Regions from separate parts of the Bacillus sp. NEAU-Y102 genome, predicted to be linked through region 2. Evidence: riboswitches for the same ligand, from Rfam matches in the RefSeq annotation. Region 2 holds a riboswitch; each other region holds the start of a gene.
What was found. A riboswitch is a leader RNA that binds a small molecule or an ion and turns the genes downstream of it on or off. The one in region 2 is predicted to bind lysine.
Positions count from the first base shown of each region.

Region 1: linked by a shared signal. The riboswitch ahead of ACYFX0_RS14885 (aspartate kinase) and the one ahead of lysA (diaminopimelate decarboxylase) in region 2 are both predicted to bind lysine.
Region 3: linked by a shared signal. The riboswitch ahead of ACYFX0_RS24565 (amino acid permease) and the one ahead of lysA (diaminopimelate decarboxylase) in region 2 are both predicted to bind lysine.
Region 4: linked by a shared signal. The riboswitch ahead of ACYFX0_RS27355 (amino acid permease) and the one ahead of lysA (diaminopimelate decarboxylase) in region 2 are both predicted to bind lysine.

Region 1 covers NZ_JBTWFK010000005.1:174,883-178,594, forward strand. The annotation lists gene ACYFX0_RS14875 (DUF4166 domain-containing protein) at 1-146, opposite strand, end outside; gene ACYFX0_RS14880 (DoxX-like family protein) at 151-1,059, opposite strand; lysine riboswitch at 1,251-1,437, shown strand; gene ACYFX0_RS14885 (aspartate kinase) at 1,640-2,869, shown strand; gene ACYFX0_RS14890 (VOC family protein) at 3,099-3,551, shown strand; gene asnA (aspartate--ammonia ligase) at 3,614-3,712, opposite strand, start outside.
Region 2 covers NZ_JBTWFK010000002.1:130,033-133,744, forward strand. The annotation lists gene ACYFX0_RS07065 (phosphoadenylyl-sulfate reductase) at 1-645, opposite strand, end outside; gene ACYFX0_RS07070 (YezD family protein) at 733-876, opposite strand; SAM riboswitch class I at 949-1,057, opposite strand; gene lysA (diaminopimelate decarboxylase) at 1,173-2,489, opposite strand; lysine riboswitch at 2,670-2,851, opposite strand; gene ACYFX0_RS07080 (DUF3888 domain-containing protein) at 2,941-3,336, opposite strand; gene ACYFX0_RS07085 (LTA synthase family protein) at 3,590-3,712, shown strand, end outside.
Region 3 covers NZ_JBTWFK010000011.1:154,271-157,982, reverse strand. The annotation lists gene ACYFX0_RS24570 (iron-sulfur cluster biosynthesis family protein) at 1-159, opposite strand, end outside; gene ACYFX0_RS24565 (amino acid permease) at 273-1,739, opposite strand; lysine riboswitch at 1,852-2,043, opposite strand; gene ACYFX0_RS24560 (GNAT family N-acetyltransferase) at 2,365-2,814, shown strand; gene ACYFX0_RS24555 (sulfite exporter TauE/SafE family protein) at 2,854-3,712, opposite strand, start outside.
Region 4 covers NZ_JBTWFK010000014.1:96,036-99,747, forward strand. The annotation lists gene ACYFX0_RS27350 (ABC transporter permease) at 1-966, opposite strand, end outside; gene ACYFX0_RS27355 (amino acid permease) at 1,026-2,450, opposite strand; lysine riboswitch at 2,599-2,780, opposite strand; gene gapN (NADP-dependent glyceraldehyde-3-phosphate dehydrogenase) at 2,958-3,712, opposite strand, start outside.

The DNA of each region.
Region 1 (3,712 bases), on a different contig from region 2:
TTCACGAAAAAAGAGCCACCGTAAATTTCATCCATCTTTCCTTCCCCTGTAAAACTATTCTCTTCTGTAATGGCATAACGCTTCTGCAATTCAGGATGAAGATTTTTATAGGTATCCCCTAATAATCGTTCATACATATTAGCCATACACTTATCCCTTTCTCGCCCTCTTGCAATTTTTCGCGCTTGGTAAATCGAAACTATTTATATAACCGACAATTGATAACCCCATTAGAAGAACATTTAATGTAATCGGATTAAACGCCCCTGTAAAGCTTGCAATATTCGTAAATCCTGCCGCTAACGTTAAAACTAGTAATACAATAATATGCAATATAAATAATTTTCGTTTTGTTATTGGCAACAGCCATACGACACCGAAAATTATTTCTAACACCCCAATTATTTTAAGTATATATACACTACTTTCATTTGAACCAATTAATACAGAAAGCATCTTTACTTCTTCTGAATGAGTAAACAGTAGTTTCGGCACTATCCCTTGATATATCCATACAAAAGCAAATAAAAAGCATACGAGCCAATACGTCATTGTTCTTCTAATTAGTAACCTAGGATGAAGCCCCTTTTCTAACCATAATTTTAAGGCATCAAAACTCCAAGCTGTCGCCCAACCTAATAACGGACGAAAAATATAGGAATCTATTACCTTTCCTATACGACCAAATCTTGTATCATAATCATATTGTGTCTCAAAATGGATGTATTCTTTATTCGGCGTATACTTCCAATAACCACGTCCTATTTGAATAAGAGATAATGTATTATCCGTCCAAAATTTTAATGAGGAAATTCTTTCACCAGTTTCTTTTCTTATTTCACCTATTGATTCCCCTTCTCCAGCTATTTCAAGCCCAAATCCAATCTTTGTTTTATACAAAAACTTCTGTGGTTCTCCTTCTTTTTTCTCTAAATACGAAATTTCAGTAAAGCGAGCATCCCACTCTGTATGTATATCTGGTTCTTGCGTATATCTCCATAATTTTTCCATCGTCGTGTTCATTTTTGTCGCAACATAAATAGGCTGTTTCCTTTTCATTCTCCCACCTCCTATGCACTATAAGTTTAATGTACATGCAATGAATTTATTTTGCTACATTTTTCACAAACTTTTCTGTAAAAAGAAAGAATTTTTAAAATATATGTAAAACACTTGATTCCCCGAAAAATTTAAATTATTATAAAACAAATGTTACCAATAACTTCATAAATCAAACACTCTCGCCTAAAACGTGAGATAGAGGTTGCGATACTTATGAGTATTCTAATGGAGACACAGAGATGTCTATGAACTTAGATGAAAGGAAGTATTGCCGAAATTGATAAATTTCTCTGCATTTATCAATTGGGGCTGTTTTCGAATAGAAACAGAACTGTCATATGTACAGACGTGTACGTATGAAGAGCTATCTACAAAAAAGAGATATCATTTTTTATGATATTCCTTTTTTGGCGGTTTTTTTATTAGCTCCGTTTTCTGTTTCCCTTTTCCTGTAACAGCACCATCCTCACTTATTTGAGATGGTGTTTTTTGTTTGTCTTTCTGGTAACTACAGGAGTATTGGGATTTATATATTTCCTAATCTATTCTTAAAAATAGACGAAAGAAGGAATTTGCAATGGAAACAATTGTTCAAAAATTTGGTGGCACTTCTGTCGGAAGCGTCGAACGCATTCAACATGTAGCAAATTTAATTATTGAAGAATATGAACGAGGTCATAGCGTTGTCTCTGTCGTTTCAGCAATGGGAAAAAGTACGGATCAACTTGTCGCACTCGCTAACGCTATTACAGAAAATCCAAGTAAACGTGAAATGGATATGCTTCTATCTACAGGAGAACAAGTAACTATTTCATTATTAACAATGGCACTGCAAGCAAAAGGCTATCATGCAATTTCATTAACAGGATGGCAAGCTGGTATTACGACAGAATCTGTACATAGTAGTGCACGGATTACTGACATTCATACAGATCGTATTCAATCTTATCTTGCTGAAGGCACGATTGTTATCGTAGCTGGTTTCCAAGGTATAAGTGTAGAAAATGAAATTACAACGCTTGGCCGTGGTGGTTCTGATACGACTGCTGTCGCACTAGCCGCTGCACTTAAAGCAAAAAAATGTGATATTTATACGGATGTGACAGGCGTATATACGACGGACCCACGAGTTGTAAAAGATGCTTACAAATTAGATGAAATTTCTTATGACGAAATGTTAGAGCTTGCTAATCTCGGTGCTGGCGTATTACACCCGCGCGCTGTTGAGTTTGCTAAAAATCATAACGTAGTTTTAGAAGTTCGCTCAAGTATGGAACAAGAAAACGGAACAATTGTAAAAGGAGAATGTAACATGGAACAACAATCAATCGTTAAAGGTATTGCATTTGAGGATAACATTACACGTGTCACAATTAAAGGACTAGAACAAGGCTCGCTTTCAACAGTTTTCTCTACATTAGCAGCAGCACACATTAATGTAGATATCATCATTCAAAGTATTACAAATGAAGGAACTGTACATCTCTCCTTCTCCATTCACTCGAATGATTTAAGAGAAACTTTAAAAGTTTTGGAACAAAATCAAGAAACTCTTCACTACGAATCTGTAGAACATGAAAATCACTTAGCAAAAGTATCAATCGTAGGATCTGGCATGGTATCTAACCCTGGTGTCGCTGCAAATATGTTCACTACTTTAAAAGAAGAAAATATTCATATTAAAATGGTAAGTACATCAGAAATTAAAGTGTCTGTCGTTATTGACCGCCTTCATTTAGTAACAGGTGTTGAGGCGTTGCATCAATCATTTATGGCGAAAATTGAGCCTTTAGTGCAAATGAGCTAATTTGATATTTTCAGTAACGCTTATAAAAAAATCATATTAATCTACTTCCTTCCTATTAAATAAAATGCTGTTCGTTAACAAGATGCTATATGACATATAAAAAAACACCTTGTCACCTTTTCATATACTATGACAAGGTGTTTTTGACTGAAAGGAATTTGTAACTACTTAGTAGTATAATTATGAGGATGATTAAATAATAAACTTTTATACATAAGGAGATAAGACTATGGCAAAAAACAAATTACTACGAATGGACAATGTCAGCATCGTTGTAGAATCCCTTGATAACGCAATCTCTTTCTTCGAGGAGATTGGCTTGAACCTCGAAGGGCGAGCCACTGTCGAAGGTGAATGGGCTGGTCGCGTAACTGGACTCGGCTCTCAGTGCGTAGAGATTGCTATGATGGTCACTCCAGATGGCCACAGCCGAATTGAACTTTCGCGATTTCTCACCCCACCTACTATATCAGATCACCGAAATACTCCTGTAAACGCCCTCGGTTATCTACGCGTCATGTTCACCGTTGAAGACATTGACGAAATGGTATCCAGACTCACTAAGCATGGTGCAGAGCTCGTTGGCGAAGTAGTTCAATACGAGAACTCGTATCGTCTCTGCTACATTCGTGGAGTCGAAGGAATTTTAATCGGTTTAGCGGAAGAACTCGGTAATAAATAAGCAAGTGACGTTTTATAAAAAAGAGGGAATAGCTCTATATTTAAGCTATTCCCTCACTTCTATTAAAACAGATGAATGTTTTCTTTTTTACAAGCTGCACGTAAATCGTCAGGCCATACAGAAGATTGAACTTCACCGATATGTGCTTTACGTAAGAAGTA
Region 2 (3,712 bases):
ATCGCCACCATCCCCTACAGGTAAAGTACATTTCTCACACCCAATACTTGGATAGCCAACATCATGCAACGGGTTATACGGCAAGCTATGTTTGTATACATATCGCCAAACTTCTTTCCACGTCCAATGAATGAGTGGACAAACTTTAATAGATTGAAAACGATGATCTTGATTTATAAACTTTGTATGCTTACGTGTTTCTGATTGTTCCCTTCTTAAGCCCGATATCCATGCTTTTTCCACGACTAATGATTTTTCTAAAGGTAAAATTTTTCTAATCTTACAACAAAGATTCGGATTGCTCTCCCACAGTTTTTCACCATGCAACTTCGCCTGTTCATCAAGTGTAAGTTCTGGCTGTTTTTCTATAATATTCAATGAAGGAAATCGTTCCCTCACTCTTTGAATTAATTCATACGTTTCTTGAAAATGAACATTTGTATCTAAAAATACAACTTTAGCAGATGGATTTACTTGGTTTATAAGGTGCAGCAATACCATACCTTCCACCCCAAAGCTACATGCATAGACGATTTCATCTTTATACTCTTCATAAGCCCAATTTAATACTGATAACGCGCCTTTTGTTTCATCTTCTTCCGAAAATGAAACAACATTTTCTTCCCACGTTTCATACGTCAACATGTTTTTTCCCCCTGTAAAAGCAAAAAGACGGTTTTAACCTAATGAAAATAGGTTAAAACCGCCTCTAGTTTTTCTAGTCAGCGCTTTTCACTTTAAACGTACTTTTTCACTTTTCTCTAACTGAATTACTTTTCCATCTTGTACAACAATTGTAATTGAACCATATTTCATATCAGCAAGCATCGCTTCAATCTTCTCGGATACTTCATCAAAATGTTCCCGCACACTCACGCGAACAGCCCCCCTTTTTATTCATAAAAAAAATCTTTCCCATTTCGAAAAGACTGTTCGGTAATATATTTTACCTTATCTTTCAAAATGGATTCCATTTTGCTGGATTTAGCACCTTGCTTTCTATAAGCAGGTTGCCGAGCTTCTTCGGGCCAGTTCCCTCCGCTTCTCTTGATAAGCTTTGTATTTGTATTTTATCACAATTCTGATTTTTTTCAATCCTAGTTTTCCGATATATTTTAATTATTTTATTTTACAAAAAAGGAATTGCCCATCCGAACAACTCCTTTTTCTATTTAGACAAGCTCTTTAATACGTATGCGATCGTTCCCAATAATATTTTCATATGTTTCGCGTTCCACAACTACTTGCGATGTTCCGCCTTTTGCAAAGACCACGGCTGGTCTTCGAATCCGATTGTAATTATTCGCCATCGAATACCCGTAGGCTCCTGTACAGGAAACTGCTAGTAAATCAGCAGAAGCGACTTTTGGTAAATGAATATCCCAAATCAACATATCTCCACTCTCACAGCATTTCCCAGCAATCGAAACGAGTTCCTCATTCTCATCATTCCCTCGATTCGCTAACATTGCTTCATAACGCGCACTATATAAAGCAGGTCTTAAATTATCTGTCATTCCACCATCGACTGATACATATTTCCGAATACCAGGAATATCTTTCACAGATCCAACTGTATAAATTGTTGTCCCAGCATCACCTACAATGCTACGGCCTGGTTCAATCCATATTTCTGGCAATGGATATTCACATACAGTAAATTGTTCTCTCACTGCACTTGTTACAGCTCGCACATATGTCTCAAGAGTTAATGGTGTATCCGACTCTGTGTAGCGTATTCCAAATCCCCCGCCTACATTTAATACTTTTACTACATAGTTTGTTTGCTCTCTCACTTCTTCTAAAAATTGGCGAAGAACTTCAATTGCTCGAACAAAACCAGCTGTTTCAAATATTTGCGATCCGATATGTGAATGAATCCCTAGCACATTATAATTTGATTTTTGTAAAGCAAATCCAATTGCCTGCATCGCTTGACCGTTTGAAACGCCAAATCCAAATTTCGAATCATCTTGGCCTGTTGTAATATATTCATGTGTGTGCGCCTCTACTCCAGGCGTTACACGAATTAATATGTTCACAAATTTTCCATGTTGCATCGCTAAATCGTGTAAAACTTCTAATTCAAAGAAATTATCTACGACAAAACAACCAATATTCGCCTGAAGAGCCATCACTATCTCTTCTTCTGTTTTATTATTTCCATGAAAATGAATACGTGATGCTGGAAATCCTGCTTGGAGCGCAGTATATAATTCTCCCCCAGAAACAACGTCTAATGACATATTCTCTTCACGAGCTACTCGGCACATCTCCATGCACAAGAACGCCTTGCTTGCATATGCTACTTGATAAGAGAAACCACTTTCTTTAAAAGCACGATGAAACGCTCGGCATTTTCCTCGAATAGACTCTTCATCGTATACATAAAGTGGTGTTCCGTATTGCTTTGCTAGCTGCGTCGTATCGCACCCTCCAATTTCTAAGTGTCCTTGCCCATTAATTCGGCTTGTGCCGTGTAAATACATTTAAATTCCTCCCTTATTTCCTCTAAAACTCATAACCCCAATCTTCTATTCATTGCAGCACGCTTTTAGATAGACAAAAAACGCGCGGAACAATGTTCACACGCGTTTCTTATTAGGAAAAATATATATTGAAAAAATAAACGAGTTGTTATCTCCTCAAAATAAGAAACCGCATCAACATCTCCAAATAGCTCTCCATAAAATAAATCTTATGACAGTACTACATTTATTCAATGTAGTCCCAATATATGAATAAGATGGTTATTCTTATATTTCGGCAATAGTCCCTTTCAACCTATGATCACAGATTCCATTAAATCTCCCATAGCTTACTCTTTCCTATCGCGGCCTCTACCTTTGAGAGTAGATGAGGTAAGTCTATTTAATTTTCAAACATCTAATTGTTGCTATTAACAATACCAAAGGACCATTTTATTTGTCAAACAATTTTTTATATTGTTTTTTTACAGTTTAATTTTGTATCGTTTGGTAAGCGCTTTACTGAAATCTTTGTCACTTCCCATTCGCCTTCTTCGTTATTAAATGTAATCGTTACCTTCTCAAATGGTGGAGCAATTTTCCCAGCAACACGTTCATACTTTGTCACTTCAATACTTGCTTGAAATAAATATGTACCGCTATACACTTTTTTTAAACTAATAATTTTAGGACATTGATAAGGTTTCAAACTTCCATATTGTTTTTCAATTGCTTTATTTATTTTTGGAAATAAAACAGAATAAAGTGCATCTTCCATAAGAGGTGCATCATATTGAGCTACCGACACACTCGGTGAAGTAAAAAGTATAACACTACTGCATGCTATAAAATATAATAATTTTCGCATTATAACCTCCGTATATCACGCGATTCTTTCTACGTACGATAATTATCATACATAGAAATTCTGTTTTATTGTCTCCCACCAATCTTTTTCTACTCGATTATTATAAAAAAGCCCACAACCCCCTTTTATTTTCGTATAATGATACTCATAGTATAATAATCATAATAACAAAGGACTGTTCGTATATATAAAAGGAGTCGTTAAGCAAACTGACTCACAAGAACTGTCATGCTTTTTAGGAGAGGAGTATATTATGCTACAACATCTGTTTCCAAAACTGCGATTTGCACTCGTTGCAGTCGTTTTACTATGGATTAAAACATATATTGTGTACAAGCTAGCATTTGATATTAAAATTGATAATTTCTTTGAAGAA
Region 3 (3,712 bases), on a different contig from region 2:
TACAACATCATCTGCGTTATATGTATCCCAAATTAAATCGACATCAACGAAAATACTACAAGAGTTCGTCATTGTTCCTCTAATGCGAACGATCTTTTTATCTTCACGTTCTAATCTACGTATAGCTGCTTTTGCTTCATCAGTAATACGAATGTTCATTGTATCCCAACCTTTATTTATATTTCCTTTATTATTGCAAAAACAGGAGCAATAATAAAGGAAAGAGGTTTGCAACAAAAAACGAGCAAACAAATTTGTTTGCTCGTTTCACTTTATTTTAGTTCACATTTATCAAGTGGAATCACTTTTGTTTTTTTCGTAAATTTATAACCTAACCATAGTACTAAGAAGAGTGGTAAACCGATGTAAGAAACGAGTACACCGTTCCAATCAATTGCTTCACCCATAAATGCGCCGTAGTTTTGTCCTAAAATTACGATGATACAAAGTGTAAATGCGAAGATTGGACCGAATGGGAACCATTTTGCTCTATATGGTAAGTCTTTTAAATCTTTTCCTTGTGCGATATATGCTTTACGGAAACGGTAATGACTAATTGCAATTCCGACCCATGCGATAAAACCAGACATTCCAGATGCGTTTAATAACCAAATGTATACAACACCGTCACCGAATAAAGAAGCAATGAAAGCAATACTACCAACAATTGACGTTACGATTAATGCGTTAACAGGTACACCGCGGCTATCTAATTTACCAAGAAACTTTGGTGCTTTTCCTTGGCGAGCTAAATCCCAAAGCATACGAGTTGATGCATACATACCAGAGTTACCAGCAGATAGTACAGCAGTTAAAATAACAGCGTTCATAACAGAAGCAGCAAAGGCAACGCCCGCTTTTTCAAAAATAAGTGTAAACGGACTTACTGTTACATCACTTGCAGCAAGGCTTTCAGTTGTATAAGGAATTAGTAAACCGATAACGAGAATCGCAAGGATATAGAATAAAAGAATACGCCAAAAGATTGAACGAATTGCTTTTGGGATATTACGTTCTGGATCAGATGTTTCACCAGCAGCTACTCCTAATAATTCAGTTCCTTGGAAGGAGAAACCAGCTGCCATAAATACACCGATAATTGCCATGATACCGCCGTTAAATGGTGCATCTGCAACTGTGAAGTTTTTAAATCCAACAGTTTCGCCGCCCATAATTCCGAAAATCATCATGAAACCAACAATTAAAAAGATAATAATAGTAACTACTTTAATAAGTGCGAACCAATATTCAGATTCACCAAACCCTTTAACAGATAAATAGTTTAAAAGGAAAATAATAGCTAAACATAATCCACTCCAAATAAGAGAAGGAGTATCTGGGAACCAAAATTTCATAATTAATGTTACAGCTGCAAGTTCAGCAGCAATCGTAATTGCCCAGTTATACCAATAGTTCCATCCAAGTGCAAAGCCAAGTGATGGATCAACAAATTTTGTTGCATACGTACTAAAAGATCCAGTAACAGGCATGTAAGCTGCAAGTTCAGCTAAGCTTGTCATTAAAAAATAAACCATAATTCCAATTGCGGCGTATGCAATTAATGCGCCACCAGGTCCAGCTGTATGGATGACACCACCGCTGGCAAGAAATAGTCCGGTACCAATTGTACCACCGAGAGAAATCATCGTAAGGTGACGAGATTTTAATCCGCGTTTTAATTCACCTTGTCCTTGTGTAGTTTGCGTTTTAGAGGTAGATTGATTTGTTGCGCTATTCATGTTCAACACTCCTTTTCTTGTAGGTTAGGAAGGAGCGGGGGAGAAAAATACAAAAAACCGCCAAAGGAATTTGGCGGAACGTTTCACAAATAACCACCCCATCATACCCTTCCGTTAAGATAGCACCCCACGTTTACACGGTAATTTGTAAACGTGACAGTTCTGTTCCTTTCGGAGACAGCCCCAGCTCATATTTCCAGAGAAGAAATATAAACTTCGGCAACCTTTCCTTTCAAACGGAGTTGGTGACATTCTCTGTGTCTCGTCCGTTTTACTCATAAAAGTCGCAACCTCTACCTCATCGGATTGATGAGGATTTGATATATTGCTAAGATTTTTAATATATGGCAATTGTAATGACTTTCTGAATATATTGCAAGATATTTTGTTAGGAAAAGTCAAAAAATATCGGTTATTGTATAGGAAACGCTTGCAAAACTCCACCCGAACCTACTATTATGTAGCAATAAGCAAAGAAAAAATTGTTATACAAATGTTTCGCAAAAAATATTGAAAAACCCTCTAAATTAAAAGAAAATTCAGAAAAATATAATTCGACATTCATGATAAAGTCATATTATTTGTTATAATTAGAGTAACGTTTAAGTAAAAAGGGGAAATCAATATGAAATTAGAAACAGAAAGGCTCTATATAGTGCCGTGTACAGAAGAGAGGATTCAAATTGCTAACGAGCAAGGATACAATAGCGGTCCGCATATTGTAGGGCATGTAAAGAATGTAAAACAAGATGCAGCTATATTACCATGGGGCGCGTGGTATGTTCTTCGGAAAGAAGATGATAGCGTTTTAGGTGATATTGGGTTTAAAGGGAAACCAAACGAGAATCAAACAGTAGAAATTGGCTATGGATTTATTGAGAAATATTGGAATCAGGGCTATGCAACAGAAGCTGTAAGAGAACTAATCGATTGGGCTTTCAAAACAGGAGAGGTAGAAACAATAATTGCAGAGACAATCCTAGATAACTATAGTTCGATTCGTGTTTTAGAAAAGTTACATATGAAGAGAGTAAATGCTACAGAAACGATGATTAATTGGAAAATAGAAAAATAAAAAATACCGCTCGAAGTATATCGGGCGGTATTTTTATCGTTATGGTAGCATTTGTTTTTGATCATTCGGATATCCGGCTGTCGATGCGTTAGAACGCTTGGAATGATTGCGAACAGCAATGAAAATAGAAATAATAACGACAAGACCAACTGCCACGTAAGAAAGTGAAATAATAGTTGGATCCACTTTAAATGTAGTCAGCAGTGTACGTATATTCGTAAAGATAATAAGACCACCAACTAATACCCCAAGTAAATGTGCTGGAACGATACGAACTAACCATGCAGCAATTGGAGCTGCGACAATACCGCCAAGCATTAAGGCAAATACCCAAACCCAGCTTACTTGTTCCCAGCCAAGTGAGATGAAGAAACCAATTGTTGCAGCGAGTGAAACAGGAAATTCACTCGTATCTACAGATCCAATAACTTTTCTAGCTTCATTTCCTCTTGCTAGAAGAACGGGTGTCGTAATCGGCCCCCAGCCACCGCCACCAGTTGAATCAACGAATCCAGCGAATAAACCAAGCGGCACAAGTTGTTTTGCAGACATACGCTTATTTGAAGCAACAATTTGTTTTTGAAGGACGAATCGTAATAAAATATAAACCCCTAAAGTAAATAAAAAAACGGAAATGTACGGTTTAATTACATCGCCAGGTAAATTACTTAAAAAACATGCCCCAACAAATGCACCAATTGCTCCAGGTAATGTAAGTCTGGAAACTGTATATTTATCAACGTTTCCAAATTTGATATGAGATGCACCGGAAGCGGCGGTTGTAACGACTTCAGCTAAATGAACAGAAGCGGAAGCTACAGCCGGTGCGATACCAAACATTAATAATAGTGAGGTAGATGTTACCCCATACGCCATTCCAAGTGCCCCATCAATCAAT
Region 4 (3,712 bases), on a different contig from region 2:
TTTCCATAGTGAACGAAGCTGCATAGAGATCATATATAGAACGATGTAAGTGATAGCACCTTTTACGTATATATTTGGTATGAAATATAAGGCGAAAGCACCGATCAATCCTAAGCGAATATATATACCGAAATAATCATTTCCACGTAAAAATGCTAGTGTATGTAAGTAGAAGAAAGTTGCTCGTTTTTTATGTAATAAAGGTTCAATCCAATTTGTAAGCCATTTTCTTTTATTTACTTGTTTATTCAGTTGCGGAACATCTGTGAAAATGCTAGCAAATTGATAAAAACGAACGTTCATTTTTTCTTCTTGCTCGATTATGTAATCCCACGGTATTCGTTTTGTAGGCTGTTTTTTCGTATATAGAAGTAGGAAAGCAAGTAGTAAGAGTAGTCCGCCCAATATGAGAACATTTGCGGAATAAAACAGCATGTAAATGATTAGGGCGTTACAAGTAATACGAATGATCAGCCATATATTTTTTTCGTGACTATCACGCCACATCCAATGTATGTACATGTTCCAGGCTTTCGTAATCATTAACACGATAAAGATTGTACATAAAAAAGGTACAGTTAATTGTAATGATTGCATAGCAAGTGGTACGAGAATAAGGAACGTAAATAATAATGGGAAAAGCTGAATGATGTAATTATATAGAAGAGATTTTTTGAAATAGGATGTTAGTTTCTCTTCTAATGCAAGCAAATAGACAGCATCAGGTTTTTGAATAAATGTACGGATAGGGCATCTCGTTATAATGAACGTAAGTACAATCGTTATAATTATTAAAGATATTCCTTTAGAAGGAGATGCTTTTAGAAACTGAGCATAATAATATGCACCAACGCATGAAATAAAGATAAAGCTATATAGTAAACCGTTAATCATACGTGCAAAGTATGTAATGATATTTTGAATATGTTGTTGGAAGCGACTGCTCCATAGCGATTCGATTGACATGTTTTCACCTCTTTGTTCTATTATATATGTTTTACAAAAGAAAAAACGAGCAAATTGCGTTATGCAACTTGCCCGTTTTTCTTTTCGTTATTTTTTTTCTGATCACGATTCATTAATGGATAGAAAGCAAATCCAATTACGAATAAACCAATTCCGAGAAGGAACGTTTTTATATCGGATGCGCCGGTTTTAATAACCCATAGTGCGTAGCAAAGTGCGATCACTGCGACTATACCATCTGTAATTCTTGCCCGCATTTCATTTTTATATGTTTCACCAGTTGCGACTAGTTTTAACTGGAAGATTGGTGAAACGAGATATGGAATGAGGTAGGCCAGTGTTGATACGGTAATAACGAATGTATAAGCTTCCGCAATAGTTCCTGATAATGTTGAGAATAGGAATACTTGCGACATAATGTTTGTTAATCGTAATGAGTAAATTGGACTTCCTTTTTTATTTGTTTTCGTGAAGAAGGAAGGGAAGAAACCTTCTTTTGCTGCTTGATAAGGTACTTCTGAGCTTAATAAAATCCAGCCTAAGATAGAACCGAACAGGGAAGTAAGAGCAAGTAATGCCATAAGTTTCCCGCCGCCATGACCCATTGCAGCGTTTAGTGCATCTGCTAATGGACGTTCAGAAGTTTGTAATTTATCAACGTGAAGTACACCCATTGTTAAAATTGTAATTCCTAAGTAAATCGCAACTGTAATAAGTAATCCCGCAACTGTTGCACGTTTTACCGTTTTTGGAGAAACAGCACGGTTTGATAAAAGAACGGCTGATTCAATTCCGATAAACGCCCAAAGCGTTGTAAGAGCAGCTAAATTTACTTGTGAAAGAAGACCGTGTGATGCACCTGATTTATCAATCATCGGTGTGTACCATTGTCCAAACTTAGAAGCTTCGAATGCAAATAACGTAACGACGATGAATAAAAGGAATCCAGTTACTTTCGTTGTTGTTGCTAAGAAGTTTAGTTTTCCAGCTCCGCTTACACCGTTCGTTAATATAATATGAGTTCCCCAAAGTAAGATGGAACAAATCGTAAATGTAATTAGTTTTCCGACTTCTACGTTAAACGAGCCGATTGAAAATAGTAGTCGCGTATCTTTCATAATTGGGAAGAAGAGTGATAAATATCCCGCAAATGATGTAATGATGGCAACGTTACTTGCCCAGTTTGCAACCCAATATCCCCATACCATACTGAAACCAGCCATTTTTTTCTTTTTTGGTGTTGAGAATAAAGCATATGCATGACTTTGTGGCCCTGTCGTTAAATCAGGACGACGAATTGCTAAATTACCGAAAACAAGAGCTAGCATTAAAACACCAAACCCTGTAGTTAACCAAGCTAAAGTGACACCGAGTGGGCTTGCTGTTTTTGCCAACGTACTTGGCACCATGAAAATACCAGCGCCAACCATGTTACCGACAACGAAAGCTGTTAGTACCCAAAAGCCCCATTTTTTTTGTTGCATAGAAAAATACCTCCAAAGTTAGTATAACCAAGTCAAGCGAGGAGATATGTATGTCTTCCTGAGTCAGGAAGAGAAGTCCCAAACAAAACAAAAAAAGCACGTAATCTGCCGCTACATGCTTTCTATCTTATAAGAAACCCACGACATACCTCTCGATAGCTCTCCACAAACGAAACGTTTGTGACAGTTCTGCACTTATTAAATGCAGACCCAGCAAGCGTGCATGGTGGACACGACTTACTTCGGCAACCATTCCTTTCTCATTCCTTCATCAATGCCACTACATCTCCTGAAATGATACTCTTAATGATTGCAACCTCTACCTCACCGAGATACGAATGAGGATTTAAATATTAAATTAACGTCTTTAAGAGTAACAAATGAATTTTTATACGTCAATGGATATAGTAATAATCAGATTATAGAGAAGAGTTTGTGATTAGGAATGAATAATTATTTGATATAAAAAGAAGCCGATCTAAACTAGATCAGCTTCTACATATAAAATTAAACTAAGTTTAATACTGTTACTTTTTCACGTGTCATAGACTCAAGGCTCTTACGAATACCTTGTGCGCCCATACCTGAACCTTTTACACCAATGAATGGGAAGTGGTCAGGGCCGCGCTCTGTGCGTCCGTTAATTTGAACAGAACCAGTTTCGATTTTGTTAGCAATTGCAAATGCTTTGTTAATGTCTTTTGTGAAGACACTTGCTTGCAGACCGAACTCTGATTTGTTAGCAATCTCAATTGCTTGCTCATCTGAAGAAACACGGATGATTGGAAGGATTGGGCCGAATGGCTCTTCCCAAGCAACTTTCATTTCTTCTGTTACGTGGTCGATTAATGTTGGGTAAATTAAGTTACGCTCACGTTTGTTACCGATAACGATTGTAGCACCTTTTTCAACAGCATCGTCAACTAAGCCTTGAACGAAGTCAGCAGACTTGTCGTCGATTAATGGAACGATTGTGCTGTCTTGTTCTGGAGATCCAACTGATAGTTCAGCTACTTGCGCTTTTAATAAGCTAACAAGCTCGTCGGCTACGTTTTCGTGTACAAGTACACGTTTAATAGCTGTACAACGTTGACCAGAGTAAGAGAATGCACCGCTTACGATATGGTTTGCAGCATCTTGTAAGTCAGCATCTTCACGAACGATACCAGGATCTTTACCACCAAGTTCTAATACAAGTGGAATCATTGAAGCTTTTTTCGCTAAATGTTTACCTGTGTTCGTACCGCCTGTGAACGATACCA